One region of the Thioalkalivibrio sp. ALE25 genome, then DNA from elsewhere that is predicted to be linked to it. Evidence: predicted binding sites of a transcription regulator. Region 1 holds the regulator's gene; each other region holds the start of a gene.
The links. The regulator FliA, encoded in region 1, starts transcription of late flagellar genes. The targets are predictions, from matches to a motif close to GCTAAAGTTNNNNNNNNNNCNGCCGATA.
Positions count from the first base shown of each region.

Region 2: a site for FliA is predicted at 2,632-2,659, ahead of C996_RS0105880 (methyl-accepting chemotaxis protein). Genes of this name have one in related genera too.
Region 3: a site for FliA is predicted at 3,092-3,119, ahead of C996_RS0103840 (methyl-accepting chemotaxis protein). Genes of this name have one in related genera too.

Region 1 is NZ_KB897928.1:101,715-107,231, reverse strand. It holds gene C996_RS0104515 (chemotaxis response regulator protein-glutamate methylesterase) at 1-161, opposite strand, end outside; gene C996_RS0104510 (chemotaxis protein CheA) at 164-2,284, opposite strand; gene C996_RS0104505 (protein phosphatase CheZ) at 2,330-3,106, opposite strand; gene cheY (chemotaxis response regulator CheY) at 3,202-3,582, opposite strand; gene C996_RS0104495 (RNA polymerase sigma factor FliA) at 3,624-4,391, opposite strand; gene C996_RS0104490 (MinD/ParA family protein) at 4,388-5,212, opposite strand; partial or broken gene flhF (flagellar biosynthesis protein FlhF) at 5,381-5,517, opposite strand, start outside.
Region 2 is NZ_KB897929.1:166,510-172,026, forward strand. It holds gene C996_RS0105870 (DUF3817 domain-containing protein) at 13-315, opposite strand; gene C996_RS0105875 (hypothetical protein) at 403-681, opposite strand; gene C996_RS0105880 (methyl-accepting chemotaxis protein) at 793-2,427, opposite strand; gene C996_RS0105885 (hypothetical protein) at 2,741-3,367, opposite strand; gene C996_RS0105890 (rhodanese-like domain-containing protein) at 3,643-4,065, shown strand; gene C996_RS0105895 (cupin domain-containing protein) at 4,200-4,679, opposite strand; gene C996_RS0105900 (OsmC family protein) at 5,287-5,517, opposite strand, start outside.
Region 3 is NZ_KB897927.1:201,941-207,457, reverse strand. It holds gene C996_RS0103865 (nitrate/nitrite transporter) at 1-139, opposite strand, end outside; gene C996_RS0103860 (lipopolysaccharide assembly protein LapA domain-containing protein) at 212-427, opposite strand; gene C996_RS0103855 (endonuclease III domain-containing protein) at 508-1,161, opposite strand; gene rluB (23S rRNA pseudouridine(2605) synthase RluB) at 1,168-2,163, opposite strand; gene moaB (molybdenum cofactor biosynthesis protein B) at 2,223-2,759, shown strand; gene C996_RS0103840 (methyl-accepting chemotaxis protein) at 3,199-5,136, shown strand; partial or broken gene C996_RS14705 (DUF488 domain-containing protein) at 5,176-5,517, opposite strand, start outside.

The sequences.
Region 1 (5,517 bases):
ATGGTCACGACATCGGGGTCGAGCTCGCGCACCTTTGCGATCGCCTGCTCGCCGTTCTCGGCCGAGCCGACCACCTCGATGCCCGAGTCGGAATCCAGAATCTCCGCAATGCGTCGACGAAAGAACCCGGAGTCGTCGACGACCAGAACCCTGATCGGCATCCTCAGCCCTCGCTCGTGCGCGATGCGCGGCGGGGACGGCCGGACATCTGCAGTTGCCGCATCAGGATGGTCACCAGATCCGAGACATCCAGGATCAACGCGATCCCGCCATCCCCGGTAATCGTGGCACCCGCCAGGCCCTTCACGCCCTGCAGATTCTGCCCAAGGGGCTTGATGACCACCTCTTCCTGACCGACGAGATCATCCACCACCAGACCTACCTTGCGATCGGCGGTATGCACCACGACCACATGGGCGTCCTTGCGCGGCTCGGGCTCGTGGCCCGGCTTCAGCCAGCGCTTGAGGTAGTGAATCGGCAGTGCCTGCTTGCGCACGATGATGACCTCCTGGTCATCCACGTAATGCGTCTTCGTGAGGTCCAGATCCAGGATCTCGGACACCGACGCCAGCGGGATGGCGAAGCGCCGGCCGTCCAGGATCACCATCAGCGCGGGCAGGATCGCCAGCGTCAGGGGCAGCTTGACCCGCAGCGTGGTGCCCACGCCCACCTCGGAGTCGATTTCGATGGTGCCGTTGAGCTGCGAGATCTTGGTCTTGACCACGTCCATCCCGACCCCGCGGCCGGAGACGTCGGAGATCTCGGTCTTGGTCGAGAAGCCGGCCATGAAGATCACGTTGAAGGCCTCGCGATCGGTCATGCGCTCGGCCATGGCCGGTTCCATCAGGCCTTTCTCCACGGCCTTGCGCCGCAGGGCCTGCGGGTCCATGCCGCCGCCGTCGTCCTTGATCAGCAGCGCGATGTGATCGCCTTCCTGGGCGGCCCCCAGCACTACGGTCCCCTTGCGCGGCTTGCCCGCCGCCTCGCGTACCTCGGGGGTCTCGATGCCGTGGTCCACGGCATTCCGGACCAGGTGCACCAGCGGATCCGACAGGGCCTCGACCAGGTTCTTGTCGAGGTCGGTGTCCTCGCCGAAGATCTCCAGCTCGATCTCCTTGCCCAGATTGCGGGAGAGATCGCGGATCACGCGCGGGAAGCGGTTGAAGACCTTCTTCACCGGCTGCATGCGGGTCTTCATCACCGAGGTCTGCAGATCCGAGGTCACCAGGGCCAGGGAGCTGATCGCCTTGCCCAGCTCGTCATCGACATGCTGCGAGCGCAGCATGCTCAGCCGGTTGCGTACCAGAACCAGTTCGCCCACCAGGTTCATGATCTCGTCCAGGCGCTCGGTATCGACGCGCACGGAGGTCTCGCCCTGCGGGGCCGCGCGTCCACCCCCCTCGGCACCTCCGCCTCCAGCACGCACGCCGCCGCCTCCGCCCTGGCCTCCCGCGGGGGTATCGGCGGGTGCGGCGGCCTTCTCCGGTTCGGCGGGTTCGGGCGAGGCCGGCGAGGCTTCCGCAGGTTCTTCGTCCGCGGGGCTGGGGACCGCCCCGGTAGCGGCCGGCCCGGCGCCCTTGGCCTGCAACTCGTCCAGCAGGTTCTCGAATTCGTCGTCGGTGATCAGGTCGCCGGAGCTACCCTCACCCTCCGCAGCCGGTTCTTCTCCGGCCGCATCGCCCGCGGTGGAGCCCGTCTCCACGGGCTTCGGCGGCTGATCGCCGTGCAGGCTGTCGAGCAGGGCCTCGAATTCGTCGTCGGTGATCTCGTCACCGGCACCGACCATCGCTTCGCCATCCGCCGCCGGTTCCGCATCCGTATCCGCTTGCGGTTCGGGCTCTGGCTCCGGCTCGGGTTCCGGGGGCGGCGGCGCGGCGGGCTCCGCCGCCACGTCCTCGTTGTTCGCCATGCGCCGGAGGTTTTCCACCAGGTCGGCCTCGGCGGGCGTGGGATCCACGCCGGAGCGCAGGTCCCCGAACATCACGTTCAGGGTATCCAGCACCCGCAGCATGGTGTCCATCAGGTGACTGTCCGCCCGCCGCTCACCGTTACGCAGCAGGTTGAAGACGTCCTCCGCGTGATGGCACACGGTCACCAGGGGATCCAGGCTCAGGAAGCCGGCCCCGCCCTTGATGGTATGGAAGCTACGAAAGACCGCATTCAGCAGATCCCGGTCATCCGGATTCTGTTCCAGGTCGATGAGTTGCTCGTTGAGCCCCTCCAGCAGTTCCCCGGCCTCGATCAGGAAGTCCTGAAGGATTTCGTCATTGGGGTCGATGGCCATTCAGTCTCTCCGGTCGCGTGGCGCCATTCGCATGAGGGGAACTGCCTAGAAGCCCAGGCTCGATAGCAGATCGTCCACCTCGTCCTGTCCTTGAACGACATCCGCGGCGGAATCTTGAGTCTTGGGCACGCTGGGACCGTGACCCTTGCGGTCCGCCTCGCGATCCTCCTCGCGTTGTTCAAGCGACGCCTCGGCCGCCTCGACCTGCTCCATGCGCCCACTGGAGAGCCGGATCAGGGACACCAGGTTCTCTTCCAGGTCGGTCACCAGCTGGATCACGCGGCGAATCACCTGGCCGGTAATATCCTGATAGCTCTGTGCCATCAGCACCTCGGAGAGCAGCCGGCGCAGCTCCTCGGTGTCTTCCCCCGCCTGCGCGAAGAACGTGTCGAGCTCGCGGGCAAAGTCCCGGAACTCCTCCACCGAGAGCTGGCGGTTGCGAAAGCGCGTCCACTTCGCCGTCAGGTCGGCCGCCTGCTGACTGAACGACTCCGCGATCGGCAGGCTCGACTCGATGGCATTCATGGTGTCGTGGGCCGCCTGTTCGGTCATCGTGACCACGTAATTCAGGCGTTCCTTTGCGTCCGGGATCTCCGCCTGGGTCAGTTCGACCAGACGCGAATCGCCGCGGAAGCTTTGCAGGGCCTCGTGAAGATCACGGGTCAGCTTGCCCAGCTCGTCGAAGAGTTCGCGGTCATAGGGGCGCGCCAGATCCTGCACCAGCGCCCGGGCGCCCGTGTCGTCGCCCGCCTCCAGCGTCTTGACCAACTGCCGCGCAAGCTCCAGCTGATCGTCGCGTGGTGGGTGTTCCTGTTCAGTCATGAGAAGCCTCTTGCGGGTACGGCGCGGAAGGTTTCGGACGACGCCCGCGGCGGTCGGTGCCACGGGCGTCGGGCATATCGGTCACAGGCCCATGATTATCCCTGTGCTTCAATGCGTTCGAAGATCTTGTCGATCTTCTCCTTCAGCGTCTCGGCGGTGAACGGCTTGACCACGTAGCCGTTCACGCCCGCCTCGGCCGCCTCGACGATCTGGTCGCGCTTGGCCTCCGCCGTTACCATCAGCACCGGCATGGACTTGAGGTTCGGGTCGGCGCGCACGGCCTTCAGCAAGTCGATCCCCGGCATGTTGGGCATGTTCCAGTCGGTGATCAGAAAGTCGAAATCCCCGTTCTGCAGCATCGGCAGCGCGGTGCTGCCGTCGTCGGCTTCCTGGGTATTGTTGAAGCCAAGATCACGCAACAGGTTCTTGATAATGCGCCGCATCGTGGAAAAGTCGTCCACGATGAGAATCTTCATTCCCTTGTCCACACGTCACTCCGGGATTCGTAGGGTGGGTTTTAGAATAACTGCAAAGCCGTACCGTCTTCGAGCCACGAACCCAGGCGGGCGCGCAGTCGAATGGTGGCCTGACTTCGGATCTGGCTGACGCGCGACTCGGTCACGCCCAGCACGGCGCCGATCTCGCGCAGGTTGAGCTCTTCGATGTAGTAGAGCGACAGCACCAGCCGCTCGCGTTCGGGGAGGTCGCCGAGGGCTTCGGCCAGTTCCTGACGGAACTCACCGGCCTCGAGGGTGCGGGCCGGCGACACCTCCTGCCCTTCGATCACGCGATCGGCCCCGTCGTCACCCCCGCCGAGGTCGTCCAGGGCGAACAGGTGGGCCCCGGCGTGATCCTGCAGCATCTCGTAGTACTGGTCGATCGGCACGTCCAGCTCGGCGGCGACCTCGCTGCCACGCGCCGCCCGCCCCTCGCGCGCCTCGACGGTCTGGATCGCGGCGGCAATACGCCGACTGTTGCGGTGCACCGAACGCGGTGTCCAGTCACTGCGGCGCAGCTCGTCGATCATCGCGCCACGGATGCGGATCCCGGCGTAGGTGGCAAAGGTCGCGCCCTGGCCGCCCTCGAACTGGCGCGCCGCCTCGAGCAGCCCGATCATGCCCGCCTGAATCAGGTCATCCACCTGCACCGAGGCGGGGAGCCGCGCCATCAGGTGATGGGCGATGCGGTGGACCAGCTCGACGTGATCGGCAATCAGCTCCTCGTGCCCGCCGCTGGCCGCGGAGGCCGCCTGATAGCCGGAAAGTCGATTACGCGTCGTCATCATGCGCTCTGCAGCATCCGTTCCACGAAAAACCCGACGCCACCTTGGTCACCGCCGCCCACCGGCCAGCGGTCCACGGTCCGTGCCAGTTCGGCAAAGGCCTTCCCCGCCGGGCTCCCGGGGTACTGCTGTACCACTGGCGCGCGTTTCTGCACCGCCTTGCGCAGGTGATCATCCATCGGAATATAGCCGGCCAGGTCGAGCACCACCTCCGGCAGGTAGTTGCCGCAGACGGTATTGAGTTTCTGCATCAGTCGCTCGGCGCCTTCGCGGCCGTCGACCATGTTCGTCACCATGCGGAAGCGACGCAGGCCATGATCGCGGTGCAGGACCTTGATCAGGGCATAAGCGTCGGTAATCGAGGCGGGCTCGTCGCAGACCACCACCAGGGTCTCCTGGACCGCGCGGCAAAACGACGTCACGGATTCCTGCAGGCCGGCCGCGGTGTCCACGATCAGCACATCCAGGGGTTTGCGATAGGCGCTGAAGGCATGGATCAGACCGGCATGCTCGGCCGGCGTCAGGTTGGCCATCGCCGCGATCCCGGAAGCCGACGGCACCACCTTCACCCCGTCCGGTCCCTGGACGAGCACATCTTCCAGGCTCTCCACATCACCGGTCACCAGGTCGTGCAGCGTGCGCTCGGGACGCATCCCCAGCAGCAGGTCCACGTTGGCCAGGCCCAGATCGGCGTCGAACAGCATGACCTCGCGCCCGAGCCGGGCTAGGCCCACCGACAGGTTCACCGATACGTTGGTCTTGCCCACCCCGCCCTTGCCCGAGGCAACCGCGATGACCTTCAACGGCTTGTTAGTGCGTGGCATAGCGCCCCTTCCCGACCGGTTGAATCAGTTCCAGCGTGGCGGGCTCCGCCGCCCGTGCCGGACGTGCCTGGGCGCGCGCGCGCCGCGGCGGTTCCATCTCCGCCAGGCGCTCGGCCGCCCAGGTCTCGCGGGCATTGGCCGCTGCCCCGGGTTCATCGGCGGCATCCTCCAGGGCCAGTCGGGTCAGATACCCGGTATCGACCCGGTGAAAGTCCTCGGCAATACGCTGGCCATCGCTGACGAACCCCAGCCCCAGGTGCTGATCGAGCAGTACGGACAGGACCTCGCCCAGCTCCTCGGCCTCG
Region 2 (5,517 bases), on a different contig from region 1:
CTGTGCCGCGCGTCAGGCCGTCTCGGCGTTGCCGGTGGGGGTGGTTTCGCGGCGGATCAGGTAGTCCACGTAGAGGAAGCCGAAGGGCACCACGCCGAGGAACAGCACCAGCAGCCATTTCCAAACCGGCCAGCCGCTCAGGTGGCTGGCCATCACCGACGCCGCGCCGTAGACGATGAACAGGATGCCGTGGACCCAGCCGACATAGGTGACGGCCAGGGGCATGTCCGCGTAGGTGCGCAGCGGCATCGCGATAAACAGCAGGGTAATGAGCGACAAACCCTCGAGGACGCTGATCAGGCGGAAGAATTTCATGGGCGGGACCGGTGGGTCGGGAAACGCGGCGGAGGGTAGCACGAAGCGCGACGGGCGCCACGAAATGGACCCGGCAGTGTGGTCGGGTTAATCCTTGCGCTGGTTGCGCGCGGATTGTGCGTAGTCCTTGGCCCGGGCGCGGATCTCCTCGAAGAACAGCGCCTCCCAGCGGGTGTTGCGTTCGTCCGGGGATAGCGAGCCGTCGGCCTGCTCGTCTTTCAGGCGGGCATCGGCCGCCGCCTCCGCATCGTCCAGGATCTGGCGAAAGACCTCCCTGGCAGCGGCCGCCCTGGGGTCGACCCCGTTGCGCTTGAGCACATCGGCCAGCAGCGTGCCGCCTTTTTTCCATTTCGACCAGAGTCTCATGCGACCTCCCGGGAAAACGCCGCACGACTATACCGTCGCGATTGCTGCGCCCGGAAGCCGGGTCCGGTGGCCGCCGTGGCGCGGGCCGGGCCCGGGCCGCCTGCGTGGGGATCAGGCGATGCGGTAGGCGGAGGCCAGGTCGCGTACCCGCGACGCGATATCCGCGACCTCCTGGCTGGCGGTCGCGGTCTGGCGCGAGCCATTGGCGGTGTCGCCGGTGATGTCGTTGATCGCGTAGATGTTGCGGTTGATCTCCTCGGCCACGGCGTTCTGCTCTTCCGCGGCGCTGGCGATCTGCGTGGTCATGTCGCTGATCCGGCCGATGGCCTGGACGATGGATTCCAGCGCTTGACCGGCGCGCTCGGCATCGTGGCTGGTGGCCTCCGCCATCTCGCGTCCGCGACCCATGGCGGTGACCGCGTTGCGGGTGCCGGCCTGCAGGGCCTCGATCATCGCCTGGATGTCGGCGGTGGAGTCCTGGGTGCGCGAGGCGAGGGTGCGGACCTCGTCGGCGACCACGGCAAAGCCGCGGCCCTGTTCGCCCGCGCGGGCGGCCTCGATCGCGGCGTTCAGGGCCAGCAGGTTGGTCTGCTCGGCGATCCCGCGGATCACGTCCAGCACCGAGCCGATCTGCTGGCCCTTCTCGTCCAGGTTGCGCACGGTTTCTTCGATGGTGGCGACCTCGCCGGACAGGCGGCCGATGTCGCTGACGACGGTACGCACGACCTCGCCCCCCGAGCGGGACTCCTGGTCGGCTTCCTGGCTGGAGGAGGCGGCATCGGAGGCGTTACGCGCGACCTCCTGGACCGTCGCCGCCATCTCGTTCATCGCGGTCGAGACCTGCTCGGTCTGCGAACGCTGCTGGTCAATATTGCCGTCGGTCTGCGCGCTGACCGCGGACAACTGCTCGGCGGCCGAGGCCATCTGGTCGGTCAGGGTGCGCAGCTCGCGGATGGAGTCCTGGAACTGGTCGAGCATGCTGTTCAGGGCAGTCGCAGTCGCGCCGATCTCGTCGTCCGCACCGACATTCACCCGGCGCGACAGGTCATGGTCGCCAGCAATCCCCTCCAGCGTCTGGCGCATGTGCGCGATCGGGAGCGCTACCGAGCGATAGGTCCACACCCCGGTAATCACGACCCCGATCAGGACCAGCAGCATCAGGGCGCCGCTGCGCACCAGGACCTGGGTGTAGAACTCCGATACCCGTTCGGCTTCCGCACCGGCCACGTCGATCTGCAGGTCGACCAGCTCGGTGATCTGGTCGCTGATCGGGTCGATGCTGTCGTACAGCGGGCCGTTGAAGGCATCGAGCTCGCCCTGCACATCGCCCGACATCCCGCCCAGCGCCGCCTCCAGGCGATCCAGGTCCGCGTTCGCCGCGCGGAACAGGGAGCGGGCGCCATCGGCGAGTTCCTGTTCCCGGGGCGTCAGCGTCGTGGCCAGGTAGGCCTCCCAGATCGTGGCGATCTCCGTGCGCGCTTCGCGCACGTCGGCCAGGGCCTCTTCCGCGGTCATGCGCCCGGCATCGGCCTTGTTCACGGCATCGATGACCAGCACCGCGTAGTTGTCCGCGATGGTCTTCAGTTGCTGCAGGGGCACGACCCGGTCGTGGTAGATGTTCTGCACGCCTTCTTCGATATTGGCCGTGCCGCGGGCGGCCAAGGCCGCCAGCAGCAGGAGCGCGGCCACGGGCACCACGATGGTGATGACCAGTTTGGAGCGAACGGAGAGCGAGCGGAGGTTCATGGGCGGGTCCTTGTATGGCCTGGAAGGGGTAAGCCCGAGGTGCCGGGCCGGGGGAATGCCGATCCATGCAGGCGTCCGTGCCCCGGGTATTCCGGGGGCGGGCGTCGTGCGCAGACGGCTGCGGTGTTACCGGCAGGCGCCGCGCCTTGTTCGCGCGCATGGCAGCGGACGCCACCGGCGGCGGCATTACCCTGATGACAGATTAAACGGCCCCGCGCGCCAAACCTTGAGCCACATCAACCGCGCCGAGGGTCGCCCAAGGTGGCGGGTCGCCGGTTGGATCGGTACCCGCGGTCCTGGCCCGGCCGCCATCTCATTCCGGGTCGCGCCCGCTGGTCGATGCCAGTGTCTCGCGGATCCGCCGTAGGTCGCGCACGTACTCCAGCATGGCCATCATGGCGTCGGCGAACAGGTAGGCCCCGAACAGGATCATTCCGGCCACAAACAGCCCGGCCAGCGGCCACAGGAGGGCTGCAAGCACGGCCAGTGCCCAGCCGATTGCTTCCACCTGTTCCGCTTCCAGCCCGAACGCGGCAACGGCCGCGCCCGCGAAGGGTTCTGCGGCCGTCAGGGAGATCACCGACAGGGCCACCGCGAACAGGGCCACGCCGGTTGCCAGCAACTCGCCCGCCAGCCGCATGCAGACGACAACGCAGGTGATGGCGGGATAGTCCCGGGTATCCAGTGCTCCCAGTACCCGGGCGCGGCGCCACAACAACGCGACCCAGGCGACTACGGCCATCCCGAACAGGATCTGCAGCAGGATCAGGGAGCCGAGCGGCCATGGGAGCTCCGGTGTCTCCTGTGCCAGCATCCAGAAGGCCAGCGAGGCCAGCAGTCCGCCGAGGCCCGTCAGGGCGGCGATGCCGCGAAGCGCCCAGCCGGCCAGCCGCTGCAGGGGAAGCGTGCCTTCGGTTCCACCGGTCGTCTCGTCGGTCAAGGGGGCCTCCATGGGGGACGATTGCCCTTGCGATAGTGCCCGAAGATCGCTTCGAGCAGGCGAGAGACCGGTTATTCGGCCGGCGCGTACAACCACGGGGCCCAATGCATGCGGCATGGACTGGTGTGTGGAGGCGCTGCAGGGCCAGCGCGCGTGCGCGTCGGGCTTCGGGCCTTTTGCAATCATGCGGTGTTTCGCGAAATCTATCGGAACCAGGGGCGCCTGCTGAAGCGAACCCCGTGCGCCCTCACAACCCCGACGCAAAAGGAGCCTGCATGGTGAACGAGACGGACGATCCAAAGCTGGAGATCAGCGTCAACGCGGCCCGCGAGCTGGTGGATATTGGTCTGGCGGTGCTGCTGGATATCCGTCAGCCCTTCGAGCTGGAACTGGAGGGCGAGGTGGAAGGGGCGGTCCCGGTGCCCCTGTTCCGCCTGAAGCAGCTACTGGGTCGGGGCCTGTCGGAGGAAGAGCAGGAGCTGCTGGACGCGGACGAGCCGGATGATCGCGACTTCCAGCACTTCATCTCCCTGATTAACCGGCATCACGTCACCCAGGACCAGATCCTGCTGTGCCTGTGCAACAGCGGCCGGCGCAGCCTGCGCGCCGCCGAACTGCTGCGGGACCTGGGGTATACCCGCTGCCTTTCGGTTCGCGAAGGCTTTCGCGAGTGGCCCCGCGACGCCGCTACCGAATAAGGCGCGTACTCGCCTCCCTGCCTCGTTGCTGGCAATGCGCCGGCTCTCGGCGCATTGCGCAAAGGCTTGTCGTTCTGCCCGCCCGTTGGAACGAGCCCGGGGCGTCAAGCCCGGATGGCAGGGATCGGCTGGCCTCAGTGACCGTGTGTCTCGTGCGCGTCCACCGGTTCTTCGAACGCGATGAACAGGATGCAGTCCTCGTCCGAGATGCAGTGGGTGGTATGCGCCAGTCGCGCAGGGCCATAGGCGTAGGTCCCGGGCCGAAGCACTACCGGTTCCTGATCGTCATAGTCCACCTGCATCTCGCCCTGGACCAGCACCATGCGCTCGGCGCTGGTGTGCCAGTGATGGGGCGCGGTGCTGTTGCCGGGCAGCAGGAAGAACACATCGGCGTTGGGCTCGGCCGGGTCGCCCTGGAGGACGGCCAGGCGGCAGTCGTCGGGCATGAAGGCCGGGCAGGGGTTCCATTCAAGATCGGGGGCGTCCGGCGCCCAGATAAAGGCCTGGCCGTCGTCGGCCGCCAGGCTCGCCAAGGGGGCGGCCAGGGCGAGCGCGGCGGCCCATGCAGCCAGGCGGCGAAGCGTTCCCGTGGGCCGGATCGAGTGGTCGTACATGAGGCACCTCCTGGGGTCCATGGCTTGGCCGGCCGCGGGCCGGGCGTAGCCTTTTCTCCGTCATGGGCCCCGCCACAGGGATGCGTGCGCGCGGCCTTTATCCAGGATTCTGGCTTGGCCCGGTCGGGGTGGCTTCCACAATCTTGCGGCGGGGGAGCGGATGTTGCGGTTACCACGTCGCACCTTCGCTACTGCGGCAGTGGTTCCGTACGCGCGCACCGAGGGGGCCGTACCGAAGGGGTCAGACCATGCCTTTTGCCCGTCCCGTGTTGCGGGCACAAGAGCCAAGGTCTGCCCCCCCGGTTGCCCGTGGGAGCCTGCTTGCAGGCGAAGCTCCTGCCCGTGCTGGATGTAGCAGGGGCCAGAGCCTCAATGGGTTGGCATGAAGCGAAAGGCAAGGTCGGACCCGTTGATTCTGCGGATCGCGCCAGCCTCGAATAACGGTGGGGAGCGAAGATGGGTCTCACGTTCGCGCCTTCGCTATAGCGCTGGACCGTCCCTGGTCCAGCCTTGGCCTTCGCAGCAGACGGCGGCGCGTACTGCTGGCGCCGCCGTCACCCTGTAAACCGGGTTGCTTGCAAGGGGCGCGTTCACCCAGGCGCTGACGTCAGGCCGCCGACCGCCCGGCATGAGAGACCCGTTCGATCCTGACGGGGACCGGTCGGCAGACCGTGTTGCAGACCGGCGAGTGGTCCTGCGCAAACCCGAGCAGGTCGTCCAGTTCTTGCTCGCTGCAGTCCGCGTCGATCTGCATCTGGATGGCGATGTCCTGGTAGCCCGCAGGGACCTCGTCATTAAGCGCCAGAAGACCTTCCAGATTGATCGTTCCTTTCAGCTC
Region 3 (5,517 bases), on a different contig from region 1:
TGATGAAGCCCGTCTGGGTCGCCATGGTCAGCCAGCCGATCTCGGCCGGCGACCAGCCCAGTGCCTGCTGCAGCGACAACCCGACCCCGTTGACCGAGAACCACAGCGACGTGCCGAACAGCTGTGCCACCACGATCACCAGCAGGGGGTGACGACGAATCCAGAGCGCCGTCACCGTACGCGACCGTTCATAGGCGTCGAACCGCCCCGATCAGCGACTCGCGCCACGGATCCAGCGCTTGAGCAGGGCCACCAGCGCGCCCCCGGAGACGAGCCCCAGCAGGTAGATCCCGACGATCAGCAACGCCAGTGGCAGCGTCACATGCAGGGTCAGGAAATTCAGGGTCACCAGTCGCAGGTTCTGGATTGCAAAGATCGCGACCACCGCGACGAACACGATGATCAGCAGGGAGTAGACGTACCGCATGCGACCTCCCGGGTCAGTCGGGCCAAACGCTCAGGTTCGGGCGCCCCGGGGTCAGCGTCAACCGGCACGAGGCGGCGACCTCAAGGGTTTCCCCGAGTGTCGGGATGGCTGCAGTGGTCGCGCAGCGGGCAGCCTTCGCACCGCGGTCGCGGGCGGCAGCGCTCCTTGCCATGCTCCACGATCAGCGCATGCAGGTCGTTCAGGGCGGCCACATCCGGCCCCAACTCCGTCTCGACGTGGCCACGCAGCTGATCATAGGGGGCCTGCGCCTGCGGGACCTCCAGGCGCTCGAACAGACGCCGCGTGTAGGCATCCACCACGAAGACCGGGCGGTCGAAGGCATACAGCACGATATCGTCGGCCGTCTCCGGGCCCACGCCCTTGACGCCCAGCAACGCCGAGCGCAACTCGGCCGTTTCCAGCGCGGTCAGTCCCTCGACACCGCCGGATGCCTCGAGGAAGCGCAGCAGATGCCGCAGCCGGTCGGCCTTCACGTTGAAGTAGCCACTGGGACGAATCCGCTCGGCCAGTTCTTCCGGGTCAAGCGCCATCAGTCCTTCGGGCGAGAGGGCATCGATGGCGCGCAGGTTGTCCAGGGCCTTCTCGACGTTGGTCCAGCTGGTGTTCTGGGTCAGTACCGCACCGACCATCACCTCGAAGGCGGTATCGGCCGGCCACCATTGCAGGTCGCCGTACTCCGCACGCAGGGCCTCCAGAAGGTCGGGAATCCGCACGTGGCGTTACCGCTGGCGACGCCCGCCCGATTTGCCACCGCCCGCCGGGCGCCCGCCGGAACGACCGCCCGAGGGCTTCGCGCCCCGGCCACCACCGCGACCACCAGGGGATGCCGGCTTGCCCGACTTCTTCGGCGGCGAGGAACTCCAGCCGTCCTCGCGCGCCGCCCGACTGTTGCGCGACTTGCCGGCCGCCGCCGGCTTGCCGGGCCGCTGCTTGCTCCGGGGGTCGCGGCGCGGTCCGCCCCGCCCGCGAGGGCGCGCCGATTCCGGGATCGGCAGGTCCACCGCCGCGTACAGCCCGGCCACCTCGCGGCTCTCCAGGTCGCGCACCGCGCCGGTCTTCAGACCCCGCCCAAGGACCACCGGCCCGTAGCGCACCCGGATCAGGCGGCTGACCGTGACCCCGACGGCATCCCACAACCGCCGCACCAGGCGGTTGCGCCCCTCGCTGACGATCACGTGATACCAGTGATTGGCGCCGTCCCCGCCCTGCTCCTCCAGACTGTCGAAACGCGCCGGGCCATCCTCCAGCTCCACGCCCTCGCGCAGCATGTCCAGCGTGGCCGCCGGCACCTCGCCGAGTACCCGCACGGCATACTCGCGTTCCAGCGCCATGCTCGGGTGCATCAGCCGGTTGGCCAGCTCACCGTCGGTGGTAAGCAGCAGCAGGCCCGAAGTATTCAGGTCCAGCCGGCCTACCGCCACCCAGCGCTGCCCCTTCAGACGCGGCAGGCTGGCAAACACCGGTCGCCGGCCCTCGGGATCGGAGCGGCTGCAGATCTCGCCCACCGGCTTGTGATACACGATCCAGCGGTGCGGGTGCTCCGGGCGCCGCACGATACGCCCGCGCACGCGAATCACGTCGTGCTCGTCGACCTGATCCCCCAGCCGCGCGGTCCGGTTGTTCACCTGCACCTCGCCGCGCTCGATCCAGCCCTCGATCTCGCGCCGCGAACCCAGCCCGCGCGCCGCCAGGACCTTCTGTACCCGCTCCGACATTCCCGGAACTCCAGCAACTCATTAAGATGGGCGCCACGATACACCAACAGGACGTTGCCATGACCGATTCCACGCCGGAGACCACCCCCGTCCGGACGCCGCTGAACATCGCTGTGCTCACCGTCTCCGACAGCCGCGAACTGGCGGAGGACCGCTCCGGCGATGCCCTCGTGGAACGCCTCGAAGGCGCCGGCCACCGCCTGGCCGATCGCGGGATCGTGAAGGACGACATCTACGCCATCCGCGCGGAGCTCTCGCGCTGGATCGCCGACCCCGAGATCGATGCGGTGCTCACCACCGGCGGCACCGGCATCACCGGCCGTGACGGCACACCCGAGGCCGCCTCGGTGCTGCTGGACAAGACCATCGAGGGCTTCGGCGAGCTGTTCCGCATGCTCTCCTATGAAGAGATCGGCACATCCAGCCTGCAGTCCCGCGCCCTTTCAGGGGTCGCGAACGGCACCTACCTCTTCGTACTGCCCGGCTCCACCGGCGCCTGCCGCACCGCCTGGGACCGCATCATCCAGGCCCAGCTCGACGACCGCACCATGCCCTGCAACCTCACCATGCTGATGCCGCGCCTGACGGAGTCCTGAGGGAAATACGGATTTCACCACGAAGAGCACGAAGGCACGAACAAGGCCAAGCTCGAAAGCGGACCTGATTAGCAACGAGAGTCGGCCAGTCACGGAGATCCTCCGGAGGCGGCATAGCCAGCCGCAGGTCGCTGTAATCCGCGCCTTTCCTGGAATATCACCAGCGCCGCCCTTTACCCCTGCATCGTCATCCCGGCCGGAGCGTAGCGAAAAGCCGGGATCTCCCCCGTCGGGGCAACCCCTGCCGCCAGGATCCCGGATAACGATTACCGGGAAATCCGTCCGTACCGAAACGCGATACACCGTTCCCACAAGAAAAATGCCCAAAATGCTCTAAAAAAGCCTTTGGGCGTGCCGCTACCCCCTGTATCGGGTGCGGCGCTCACACGGATCTGCTTGTCGCCCTCCGACTAGAACAACGAAATGGAAGGACAACGCGATGACATCCCTGACCCCCCTCTCCAGTGTCGGCTTCGGTACCCGCCTGACGCTGATGATCCTGTCTCTCATCGTGGGCGCGATCCTCATCGTTGCCACCCTCATCTTCTTGCAGTACCGCGCCTCCTACACCGACGCGACCATCGACCGGCTTCACGCAATGGGCGAATCCAACGCCCAGTCCTTCAACGAATGGCTCCTGGGGCGGCAGGATGAAATGCGCTACCTCGCAGGCCTCGATGCAGCTCGCGGCATGGACCTCGATGAACTCGAGCACCTGATCGAGCAGATCGCGTCGCTGCGCGGTGAATACGACACGATCTTTGTCGTGAATGCCGACGGCATGGGCGAGGTCGGAGTGGCCTTCGACGGACAGGCGCGCGTCCTCAGCCGCGAGGAGGCGAACGATTTCAATGTGCCCGACCGGGCATGGTTCCAGAGCGCGATCAGTGGGGAGGACACCTTCTCGCGGCCGGTGGTTTCCCGCGCGACGGGCAATCGGGTCAGCACCGTCGCAATTCCGATCGAAGGACCGGATGGCGAACCAATCGCCGTGATGCGCGGGGCGGTGCAACTCGACACGATCTTTGATCGGGTCAACGCGATCGATCTCGGCGAAGGATCCGAGATCTACCTCGTAGACCGCGACCGGCATCCCGTGACACCGGTTGAATCGGCCCCCGATACGGACCAGCCAATCGACACCCGGGCTGCACAGGCGATCGCCGCGGGTGACAGTGGGGTCGGACGCTACCAAAACGCAATCGGGACTGCGGTGATCGGTAGCTTTACCGACATCCCCCTGCTTGGCTGGGGCCTGCTGATGGAGCTCGACGAAGGGGTCGCACTGGGCGAGCTGCAACGCGCGCTTTGGTGGGTCGTCGGCCTCACCATCGCCATCCTGATCGCGGCCTCGCTGATCAGCCTCGGGGTAATCCGCAACGTCCTGCGCACACTAGGGGGCGATCCTGCCTACGCATCGGACGTCGTCCGCCAGGTGTCGGAGGGCGACATGACCGTCCCGATCCAGCTGCGCAAGGGCGATGACTCGTCGTTGCTCGCGGCCATCGCCACCATGCAGTCCCGCCTGCGCGAACTGATCGGCAGCGTTCGCGGCCATGCCGAGGAAGTCGCCTCGGCCGCTACCGAGCTTTCACACATCAACGAAGAGACCGACAAGGGTGTAAATCGCCAGAACGCCCAGCTCAGTGACGCGGCCGCAGCGATCAACGAGATGACCGCGACCGTCGAGGAGGTCGCCCGCAACAGCCAGAGCACGGCAGATGTCGTGCGAGAAACCACGGAACAGGCCCAGAGTGGCCGCAACGTGGTCAGCGCATCGGTCACCTCGATCAACAAGCTCTCGAACGAGATCCAGAGCACCGCCGAGGTCATCACGGCGCTCAAGGGTGACAGCGACAATATCGGCGACATCCTGCAGGTCATCAACAACGTCGCCGACCAGACCAACCTGCTGGCTCTGAACGCCGCAATCGAGGCAGCGCGCGCAGGGGAAGACGGTCGTGGGTTCGCGGTGGTCGCCGAGGAGGTTCGCAACCTCGCCGTCCGCACGCAGGAGTCAATCACCGAGATTCAGCAGATGATCGAGGCGGTGCAGAAGCGTGCGGATCAGGCCGTAACGGCGATGGCCGCCAGCCAGACCCAGGCCCAGGATGGCGTGGATCAGGTCAACCAGGCGGGCACGTCGCTCGAACAGATTGTCGCCGCGGTCGAAAAGATCGAGGACATGACGCGGCAAATCGCGAGCGCAGCCGAAGAGCAGTCGGCTACCTCCAACGAGATCAACCGCAATATCCACTCGGTCAGCGAAGTCTCGGAGCACAACGCCACCAATGTCGTACAAATGGGTCAGGCTAGCGAGACCCTGGCCGGGTTGTCCGAGCAACTGCGCGAGATCGTCAACCGCTTCAAGGTCTGACGCCGATCAGGACGCGTGGGGGACATGGGGCCAGACGGTCTACCCCGCGCGCCCCCCGCTTTCGGGTCCGAAACACACCGGCGAGGCCCGCTCGTCGTTCGTCGCCTCCTCGGCGAGTTCGGCGTCGAGGAGTTCCCGCAGGACCGCCGCATCGCTGTGCTCCTCGTTTCGGGTGGCCGTCAGCGGGGTCAGGCGGCTACGCCGGGCATACCCCAGCAATCAGGCCCATGCATCGTCGGGAGCGGCCGCCAGTTCCGCCCGATACCGGCGACAGAATTCGGGCCAGCACGCCACGTTGTGGCCAAACCAGCGGCGCAGATCCGCGGACGGGGCGAGCGACTTTTCCCAAGCATCCAGCGCGAGCGCCGATTTCTTCACCCC